Regions from separate parts of the Pseudomonas benzopyrenica genome, predicted to be linked through region 1. Evidence: predicted binding sites of a transcription regulator. Region 1 holds the regulator's gene; the other holds the start of a gene.
What was found. The regulator FliA, encoded in region 1, starts transcription of late flagellar genes. The targets are predictions, from matches to a motif close to CTAAAGTTTNNNNNNNNNNNGCCGNTAA.

Region 2: a site for FliA is predicted at 3,035-3,062, ahead of V6W80_RS08650 (methyl-accepting chemotaxis protein). Genes of this name have one in related genera too.

What each region holds. Positions count from the first base shown of each region.
Region 1 covers NZ_CP145723.1:3,340,125-3,345,332, forward strand. Annotated here, with positions in the region: gene V6W80_RS15790 (chemotaxis protein CheA) at 1-184, opposite strand, end outside; gene V6W80_RS15795 (protein phosphatase CheZ) at 211-999, opposite strand; gene V6W80_RS15800 (chemotaxis response regulator CheY) at 1,019-1,393, opposite strand; gene fliA (RNA polymerase sigma factor FliA) at 1,481-2,221, opposite strand; gene fleN (flagellar synthesis regulator FleN) at 2,218-3,048, opposite strand; gene flhF (flagellar biosynthesis protein FlhF) at 3,141-4,469, opposite strand; gene flhA (flagellar biosynthesis protein FlhA) at 4,480-5,208, opposite strand, start outside.
Region 2 covers NZ_CP145723.1:1,857,836-1,863,043, reverse strand. Annotated here, with positions in the region: gene V6W80_RS08665 (chemotaxis protein CheD) at 1-34, opposite strand, end outside; gene V6W80_RS08660 (CheR family methyltransferase) at 46-858, opposite strand; gene V6W80_RS08655 (chemotaxis protein CheW) at 861-1,343, opposite strand; gene V6W80_RS08650 (methyl-accepting chemotaxis protein) at 1,343-3,004, opposite strand; gene V6W80_RS24035 (methyl-accepting chemotaxis protein) at 3,359-5,208, opposite strand, start outside.

The sequences.
Region 1 (5,208 bases):
TATGGAGCTGCAGGAAACCGGCACCGCCCTTTACGGTATGGAAGCCACGGAAAATGGCGTTCAGCAGATCCATGTCATCCGGGCGGCTTTCCAGCTCGACCAATTGTTCGGACAACTGTTCGAGAATCTCGCCGGCCTCTACCAGGAAATCCTGGAGGATTTCTTCATCGGCGTCGAAGCTCATTCCTGCACTCCCCAAGAGGGTCTGGGTCAGAAGCCCAGACTGGATAGAAGATCGTCGACGTCGACCTGAGCGGCCACGACGTCTTCACGCTTATCGGCATGAATCTGCGGACCTTCACCCTTCATCGTCTTTTCTTTTCGATTCTGTTCGATCAGCGCGGTGTGATCGTGACTGAAGCCGGTATAGCGATCGACCTGGCTGGCCATCATCACCAGCTTGACGAGGTCTTTCTCGATCTGCCCGACGAGGTTGACCACGCGTTTGATCACCTGACCGGTGAGGTCCTGGTAATCCTGCGCCAGGAGGATGTCGTTGAGCTTGGACGACAGTTGTTCGGCGCTGCTCTCGCTGTGGCTGAGGAAGGCATCGACGCGCTTGGCCAACTCGCGGAATTCGTCCGCGCCCATTTCCCGGCGCATGAACTTCTTCCAGTCGGCATGCACGGCACGGGCTTCGTCACCGAAGTTGCCTACCAGCGGGGCACTCTCCTCCACCAGATCCATGGTCCGGTTGGCGGCGTTCTCGGTCATCTTCACCACGTAGGAGAGACGATCGGTGGCATCGCTGATCTGGGAGACCTCTTCGCCGGCCATGCCGCGCGGATCGATCTCGAAGTTGACGATGGCGTTGTGCAATTCGCGGGTCAGCTTGCCGACTTCCTGGTAGAGCCCCCGGTCACGCAGTTGATTGAGCTCGTTGATGACATGCACGGCCTGGGTGAAATCGCCGCTTTCCAGGCATTTCACCAACTCTTGGGCGTGCTGTTTGAGATTCGACTCGAAGTCGCTGAAGCTGTTGGAGCCAAGCTGATCCATAACGTCCCCGCGGCTTTCTTCAGCCGTTCACCCGCTCGAAGATCTTGTCGATCTTTTCTTTCAGCACCTGGGCGGTGAAAGGCTTGACCACATAGCCGTTCACGCCGGCCTGAGCGGCCTCGATGATCTGCTCGCGCTTGGCTTCGGCGGTCACCATCAGCACCGGCAGGGTTTTCAGCCGCGCGTCGGCGCGGACCTGACGCAGCAGGTCAATGCCGGTCATGCCAGGCATGTTCCAGTCGGTGACGAGAAAATCGAAGTTGCCGCTCTGCAACATCGGCAGTGCGGTGTTGCCGTCGTCTGCTTCGGCGGTATTGGTGAATCCCAGATCGCGCAGCAAATTCTTGATGATGCGTCTCATCGTGGAAAAATCGTCCACGATGAGGATTTTCATGTTCTTGTCCAAGTCGACCTCCGTCCTAATCCGCACACACGCCATGAGGCGCGTCTAAGCAATCGTAGTAGCCTGAGTACCAGCCGGTTAACGCGAACGCCATTCCGCCAGCCGCGCCCGCAGGCGTGCCGCGCATTGACTGTGAAGCTGGCAGACGCGTGACTCGCTCACGCCCAGCACCTCGCCGATTTCCTTGAGGTTGAGTTCCTCGTCGTAATACAGCGAGAGCACCAGACGTTCACGCTCCGGAAGATTGGCGATGGCGTCGGCCAGGGCCTTGCGGAAGCGCTGATCTTCCAGACCGCGACCGGGTTCGAGTTCATGCGAACCGCTCTCCTCGAGCCCATGCTCACCACCCTCCATGAGGTCGTCGAAACTGAACAGGCGACTCCCCATGGTGTCGCCAAGGATGCCGTAGTACTCATCCAGACTCAATTTAAGTTCGGCCGCGACCTCGGAATCTTTAGCGTCGCGACCCGTCCGCGCTTCCACTGCACGAATGGCGTCGGTGACCATGCGCGTGTTGCGATGCACCGAGCGCGGCGCCCAGTCACCCTTGCGCACCTCGTCGAGCATGGCGCCGCGGATGCGGATGCCGGCGTAGGTCTCGAAGCTGGCGCCCTTGCCGGCGTCATATTTGCGTGAGGCCTCCAGCAGCCCAATCATGCCAGCCTGCATCAGGTCTTCGACCTGCACGCTGGCCGGCAGACGCGCCAGGAGGTGGTAGGCGATGCGTTTCACCAACGGCGCATAGCGGTTGATGAGTTGCTCCTGCTGGGTACGTTCCGAGGTTTTGCTGTACATGCGAAGCCCGCTGGATGCTGTCATGCGTGGGTACCGATGGCTGGTTGCACAAGGCGCTCGACAAAGAACTCGAGATGGCCGCGCGGATTGGCAGGCAGCGGCCAGCCATCGACTTTCTGGGCCACCGCACGAAAGGCCAGCGAGGCCTTGGCACGCGGAAAGGCTTCAAACACGGGGCGCTGCTTCTGCACGGCTTTGCGCACCGCCTCATCGAACGGAATGGCGCCCACGTATTGCAGGGCGACATCCAGGAATCTGTCGGTCACCTTGGTCAGCTTAGCAAAGAGATTGCGACCTTCCTGGGGCGTCAGCGCCATGTTCGCCAGAACCCGGAACCGGGTGACGCCATGGTCGCGATTGAGCAGCTTGATCAGGGCGTAGGCGTCGGTGATGGAGGTGGGTTCGTCGCACACCACCACCAGGACTTCCTGGGCGGCGCGAACGAAGCTGACCACCTGATCGCCGATGCCGGCAGCGGTATCGACGATGAGCACGTCGAGGTTCTCGCTAATGTCGCTGAAGGCCTGGATCAGGCCCGCGTGCTGGGCCGGCGTCAGATTGACCATCGCCTGGGTGCCCGAGGCCGCCGGGACGATGCGGATGCCGCCCGGGCCGTGCAGCAGCACGTCGCGCAGCTCGCACTCGCCGGAGATGACGTCGGCCAGGGTGCGCTTGGGCGACAGGCCGAGCAGAACGTCGATGTTGGCAAGGCCCAGGTCGGCGTCGAGCAGCATGACGCGCCGCCCGATATCGGCCAGGGCCAAGGCCAGGTTGACCGACACGTTGGTCTTGCCGACACCGCCTTTACCGCCCGTGACCGCTATGACTTGGACGGGATGCATGCTACCCATTGCCTGATACCTTTGATTGAAATCCGTCACACTTTAGACCAAGTGCATTTGGCGTGCCCAGGCATGCGATGCACCACTACCGTTCGTCTGCGCTAACCGGCGCGGCGGGCATTGCTCTGATACAGGCCGGCCAGCATGCCAGCCATGGTTTCTTCGCTCGGCTCCTCGGGTGCCTGCAGGCTCACGGCGCGGCTTACCAACTGGTGGCTGCGCGCCGGATGCAGGTCGTCCGGGATGCGCGGGCCGTCGGCGATGTAGGCCACCGGCAGGCGCTGGCTGATGGCCAGGCCCAGGGCTTCGCCGAGGCTGGCGGCTTCGTCCAGCTTGGTCAGCACGCAGCCGCTCAGGCCGCAGCGCCGATAGCTGTGGTAGGCCGCCTTGAGCACCTGGCTCTGGCTGGTGACGCCCAGCACCAGGTAGTTGCGAATCTTCAGCTGGCGGTTGGCCAGGGCTTCGAGCTGCGCCTTGAGCGCCGGATCGTTGGCGGGCATGCCCGCGGTGTCGATCAGCACCAGGCGCTTGCGCGCCAGGGGGGCCAGGGCCTGTGCCAGGGACTGGCCCGGATCGACCAGGGTTACCGGTACGTCGAGGATGCGGCCCAGGGTCTTGATCTGCTCCTGGGCACCGATGCGGAAGCTGTCCATGCTGACCAGCGCCAGGCTCTGGGGGCCGTACTTGAGCACGTAATTGGCGGCGAGCTTGGCCAGGGTGGTGGTCTTGCCCATGCCGGCCGGACCGACGAAGGCGACGACACCGCCCTCCTCCAGGATCTTGGCGTCGGTGGTCTTGGCCAGCTGGGCGAAGTTGGCCAGCAGCATGCGCCAGGCATGGCGCGGATCCTGGATCTTGGCCACGCTGTCGAGCAGGTGCCGGGCCAGATCGGCCGGCAGGCCCATGCGCTGCAGGCGACGCCAGAGGCCAGCTTGCTGCGGACGGGTGGACTGCACCTGGGTCCAGGCCATGGAGCCGAGCTGGACTTCCAGCAGTTCACGCAGGCCGCTGAGCTCGCTGCGCATGGCTTCCAGGGCACGCCGGTCTTCCGGCGCGGCACTGGCGGCAGGCGCGGCGGCGGCCGGCTGGGGGGCGCGCGGCGGCGCGATCACCGGCTCGCGACGGCTGTCGGCGGCGCTGATGGCGCCGAGCAACTGCTTGTCCTTCGGCGCGGCCGAGGGGACGCCCGGCGCACGGATACTGAGGTCGGCATGGGCCTGGGCGATCTTCGCATGGGTCTTGCGCAACTCCGCCTGCAGCTCCGCGTTGGGCGCGGCCGGTGCCGGAGCCTGGTAGTCCAGCGCCGCGGTCAGCTCGACCCCGCCGGCGACCCGGCGGTTGCTGAGGATGGCAGCGTCCGGGCCCAGCTCGTCGCGTACCAGCTTCATGGCTTGACGCATATCGGCGGCGAAGAAACGTTTGACTTGCATGATCTAGACCTCAGCCATTCTGGCCAACGGTAGCGACGATGGTGACCTGCTTGTTGTCCGGAATTTCCTGGTAGGCCAGCACACTCATGTTCGGTGCCGCCATCCGGGCGAAGCGGGACATCATCCCGCGGATCGCACCGGCTACCAGCAGCACCACTGGCTTACCCATCATTTCCTGACGCTGCGCCGCCTCGACGAGGGAACGCTGCAGTTTTTCGGCCATGCCAGGTTCGAGGAACATGCCGTCCTCGGCGCCTTGACCGGCCTTCTGCATACTACTTAGCAACATCTGTTCCAACCTTGGCTCAAGGGTGATAACAGGCAGCTCAGGCTCCATTCCTACGATGTTCTGGACGATTGCGCGGGACAGCGCGACGCGCACGGCACCGGCGATGGCGGCGGGATCTTGACTCCGCGGCCCGACATTGGCGATGGCTTCGGCGATGGTACGGATGTCACGGACCGGTACCTGCTCCTGCAACAGCTGCTGGAGGATCTTGAGCAGGGTCGACAGGGAGACGATGCCGGGCACCAGTTCTTCGGCCAGCTTGGGCGAGCTCTTGGCCAGCACCTGCAGCAATTGCTGGACTTCCTCGTGGCCGATCAGCTCGTGGGCGTGCTTGAAGAGCACCTGGTTGAGGTGGGTGGCGACCACGGTACTGGCGTCGACCACGGTGTAACCGAGGGACTGGGCCTGGTCGCGCTGGGTGACGTCGATCCAGACGGCCTCCAGACCGAA
Region 2 (5,208 bases), 1.5 Mb from region 1:
ACCAGTCGCCGGGGGTGAGGAAGCGTTCGCCCACCGCCACGGTGCTCAGATCGGCCGCTGATAGATGGAAGGCGACACCATGCGCAAGGCCTCGGTCACGCCATTGAGGGTTTCCGAATGGCTGATGAAGAAATAGCCACCCGGACGCAGATGGCGGACCAGCCGTTCGACGACCTGGCGCTTGGTGGGCAGATCGAAATAGATCATCACGTTACGCAGAAAGATGACGTCGAATTTGCCCACCTCCGGCAACCGGGTATTGAGGTTGATCTGCATGAAGGAGATGCGCGCCGCCAGTGCCGGATCGACCAGGAAGATGCCGGCGTTGTTACCCACGCCCTTGAAGCAGTAACGCCGCAGCAGCGCCGCGGGAATGCCCTCGGCCTCCTCCAACGGATACTGACCCAGGCGGGCCTTCTCCAGCACGCGCGTGCTGAGGTCAGAGGCGAGCATCTCCCAGGGCTTGTCACCGAGACCTTCGGCCAGGGTCATGGCCAGGGTGTAGGGCTCTTCGCCGGAGGAACAGGCACCGCTCCACAGGCGAAACGGCTGGCTGCCCTTCCAGTTCGGCAGCACCTGGTTGCGCAGGAAGTCGAAATGCTTCGGCTCGCGGAAAAAATAGGTCTCGTTGGTAGTGAGCAGATCCACCGCCATCTGGAATTCCCCCCGATCCTGTTGGATCAGGCGGAAGTAGGCGCCGTAGCTGGGCAGCTGGCGCAGGCGGATGCGCTTGGCCAGCCGTCCACCCACCAGCGGCTTCTTGGCATCGGACATGCTGATGCCCGCGACCTTGAAGATGAGGGAGCGGAATTGCTGGAACTCGGCATCGGTGAGCGCGAGGGCCTCGGACACGCTCATGCTCAGGCAGCCGGAATGGCAGCGAGCTGCTGGTAGTCGTCCTCACCGAGCACGCGCTCGATGTTGAGCAGGATGACGAAGCCGTCGCCCTGCTTGGCCATGCCGAGGATGAAATCGGTGCGCACCCGAGCGCCGAAATCCGGCGCCGGCTCGATGGCATCCGCGCCGATTTCCAGCACCTCGCTGACGGCATCCACCACCACCCCCAGCACCTGGGTGCGCTGCCCGCCCTGCACCTCCAGCACCACGATGCAGCTGCGCCGGGTCACCTCGGTGGGCTGGCCATGAAAACGCACGCCGAGGTCCATCACCGGTACCGCGGCGCCGCGCAGGTTGATCACCCCACGGATCGATGGCGGCAGCATGGGTACGCTGGTCACCGCGCCGTACTCGATGATCTCGCGCACGCAACCGGTGCCCACCGCGTACATGTCGCCGCCCAGCTGGAAGGTAAGAAATTGCCGGGGCAGATCTGCACTACTCATCAGACACTCTCCTCGAAGTGGGCGAAGCCGACCGGGGCCTTGCCCCGGGTGGCAACGGTCAAGGGCGCGGAGCGGAAGGCGGATGCCTTGCGCTTGGCCTTGCCCTGGCTCGAGCCGGTATTCGGGGACAGGCCCGCGTTGACGCCCGGCAGGGCATTGCCCAGGGTGAAGAATTCCATCAGTTGCTGCAGTTGCTCGGCCTGGCCGCTCATCTCCTCTGAGGTGGCCGCCAGCTCTTCCGACGCCGAGGCGTTCTGCTGGGTGAGCTGGCTCAGTTGCAGCATGGCGCTGTTGATCTGATCGACCCCGGCGCTCTGCTCTTCGGAAGCAGCGGTGATCTCCTGCACCAGATCCGAGGTCTTGTTGATCGAGGGGACCATCTCGCTGAGCAGAGTACCGGCACGCTCGGCCAGGGCGACGCTGTTCTTGGCGACCTCACCGATCTCCTGGGCGGCCACCTGGCTGCGTTCGGCCAGCTTGCGCACCTCGGCCGCCACCACCGCGAAGCCCTTGCCGTGCTCGCCGGCGCGGGCCGCTTCGATGGCGGCGTTGAGCGCCAGCAAGTTGGTCTGGTAGGCGATGGCGTCGACGATGCCGATCTTGTCGGCGATGGTCTTCATCGCCACCAGGGTATCGCGCACCGCCTCGCCACCCTCGCCCGCTTCCCGCGCGGCCTTGCCGGCCATGCCGTCGGTGACCCGGGCGTTCTCGGTGTTCTGGGCGATGGAGGCCGACATCTGCTCGATGCTGGCACTGGTCTCCTCGACCGAGGCAGCCTGCTCGGTGCTGGCCTGGCTCATGCTCTGGGCGGTGGCCGAGACCTCTTCGGAGGCACTGGCCAGGGAATCGGCGTTGCCGCGTACCTCGCCGATGATCTGCCCGAGGCGTTCGGTCATGCCGCGGATGGCCGCCAGCATGCTGGTGGTATCGCCCTCGCGGGTCTCCACCACGACGCTCAGATCGCCGCGGGCGACCCGACTGACCACATCGGCGGCATAGGCCGGCTCGCCGCCCAGCTGGCGGATGAGGCTGCGGGCGATCAGGTAGCCCATGGCGACCGACATCAGCAGCGCCACGGCACCCAGGACGATCATCAGGTTGCGGGCGTCCACATAGGCGGCGGTCGCGGCTTCGCCGGACTCGATCATGCGCTGGGCCTGGAGGTCATTGAGCTGATTGACCGCGGTGACCAGCTCGTTGTTGTTGGGGGCGAAGACGTTGAGCAGATAGTCACGCGCCTGCCCATGGTCGACGTCCAGCAGGCGGAAGAATTCGCTGTACTTGTCCTGCAGGCGCTGGCGGCTTTCCAGCACGGCCTTGAGCTTCTGCTTGCCTTCGTCGCTCTGGATCTTCTTGCCCAGGTCGGTGAGGATGTCGCCGTTCTCGGTGCGAATCCGCTTGATCTCGTCGAGGGTCTTGGCACGCTGGTCAGCGCCGTCCTGCAGCAGCAGGTTACGCATCTGGCGGCCGGAATCCAGGGTGTTGCGGGCCAGGGTGTTGGCCTGCACCGTCATGGGAAAGCGATACTGCGACATGGAGTCAGCGGCGTCCCTCATCGTCCCCATGTTCAGCAGCGCCACGCCGATGGTCAGCAGCAGCATGAGGATGGCGGCGCCGAAGCCCAGCATCAATTTGGTCGAAACACGCATCTTGTTCAGCATGGAATGACTTCCTAATGGTTACTGCCTAGTTCTTCGGCCTAGCCCTGGCCTTCTTTAACCGTTCTGCTATCTAGCACTTACCGCGTGTCCGCTCTGGAATGCGCCTCATCCGTTGCTCGACAGGGCCTTTGCAGCGCGACTCAGCAATACCAAGGCCTAGCCTGGCTGGCGTGTGTGCCACTTCCTTTCCACAAGGAAACGAAGCGTTACCCCTGGTCCGCAGCCGTCCATTCGGTTAGCACGGCGACCTAGCCAGCCGATCAATCGGTGGCATTACCGCCAAGGGGCGCGTCAGCCGGCGCAGCGGCGCCAGCCGATGGCTGTTCAGCCAGGCCACGGCATGGCGCCTAGGCGCTATTCACCGAAGCGTGTGAAACCTTCTGGAAAGCGAGCGTTCGCCGTCTCGCCACGACCGGACGCTAGCGGATGATGGGACCTCGGCAACGACGGCCGGACGTGTTCCAGCGCGCGATCCAGATCGCGCATGGCGCGCCCCTTTCCGGTATGGAAGAAGTTCATGAGTCGTTGCAGCTGTTCGGCCTGGCCGCTCATCTCTTCGGCCGTGGCCGCCAGCTCTTCCGACGCCGAGGCATTCTGCTGGGTGATCTGATTGAGTTGCAGCATGGCAGCGTTGATCTGCCCTGCCCCGCCGCTCTGTTCGTCGCTGGCCGCGGCGATCTCCTGTACCAGGCCCGAGGTCTTGGTGATGGAAGGGACGATCTGATCCAGCAGGGTGCCGGCGCGTTCGGCCAAGGCCACGCTGTTCTTGGCCACGGCACCAATTTCCTGGGCCGCCACCTGGCTGCGCTCGGCCAACTTGCGCACCTCGGCGGCCACCACCGCGAAGCCACGACCGTGCTCCCCGGCCCGCGCCGCCTCGATGGCCGCGTTGAGCGCCAGCAGATTGGTCTGGTAGGCGATGTCGTCGACAATACCGATCCGGTCGGCGATGGTCTTCATCGCCACGGTGGTATCACGGACCGCAGCACCACCCTCTTGCGCCTCCTGGGCCGCCTTACCGGCCATGCCGTCGGTAACCTTCGCATTTTCCGAATTCTGCGCGATGGACGCCGACATCTCTTCGATGCTGGCACTGGCTTCTTCCACGGATGCCGCCTGCTCGGTGCTGGCCTGGCTCATGCTCTGAGCGGTGGCGGAGATCTCCTCCGAGGCACTCGCCAGGGCATCGGCCGACAACCGCACCTCTCCGATGATCTGGTTGAGCTTGTCGACGGTGCCGTTGATGGAATTCTTCAGCTCCAGCAACTGGCCCTGGTAGTCGCCCTGAACGGTACGACTCAGATCCCCCTCCGCTAGCCTGGCCATCACGCCCATGGCCTCGTTCACCGGGGCGACAATGGCGTCCAAGGTACCGTTGATGCCAGCGACGATTCGACGGAAATCGCCCTGATGCAGGCTGACATCGGCGCGCGTATCGAGGCGACCGGCCATGGCCGCCTCGCTGAGGTGCTGGGCGTCATCGATCAGACGCTGGATATTGATCCGAACCTGTTCGACGTTGTCGTTGATGAAGGCCTTCTTGCCGGGGAAGCGCTCCAGCGGCGCCGAGAGATCGCCTTCGCCGAAGGCCTTGATGCAGGCCATGGCCTTCTTCTTCACCGCGATATGACCGGCGACCATGGCATTGATGCCAGCGGCGATTTCGCGATAGGAGCCCTGGAAGCGTTCGGCGTCGATACTGACGTCGATGTCGCCGGCATCATGCTCTTGGGACATCCGCTGCATCTCCGCCATCAACCCCTGCAGATTGCCCCGCAGCTGCTCGATGTGGGCGTTGATGAAGGCTTTCTTGCCCGGGAAGGCCTCCAGCGGCGCCGTCAGGTCGCCCTCGCCAAAGGCCTTGACGCAGGCCATGGCCTTCTTCTTGACCTGGATATGACTGTCGACCAGCGCGTTGATACCGCTGGCCATCTCGGCAAAGGCGCCCTGCAGGCCCTGGGCTTCGATGCAAACCTCGATATCGCCGATGGCATGCTCGTGGGACATCCGCTGCAATTCGCCCTGCAGGGTCTGCAGACTGCCGCGCAGTTCTTCGACACTGGCGTTGATGAAGCCCTTCTGCCCGGGATAGGGATCGAGCTTCGCCGTGAAATCGCCAGCGGCGATCGCGCTGACGCAGGCCATGGCACGTCTTTGCTCGTCCTGCTGCAGTTGCAGCGTGCCAGCGTACTGCTCCAACCAGT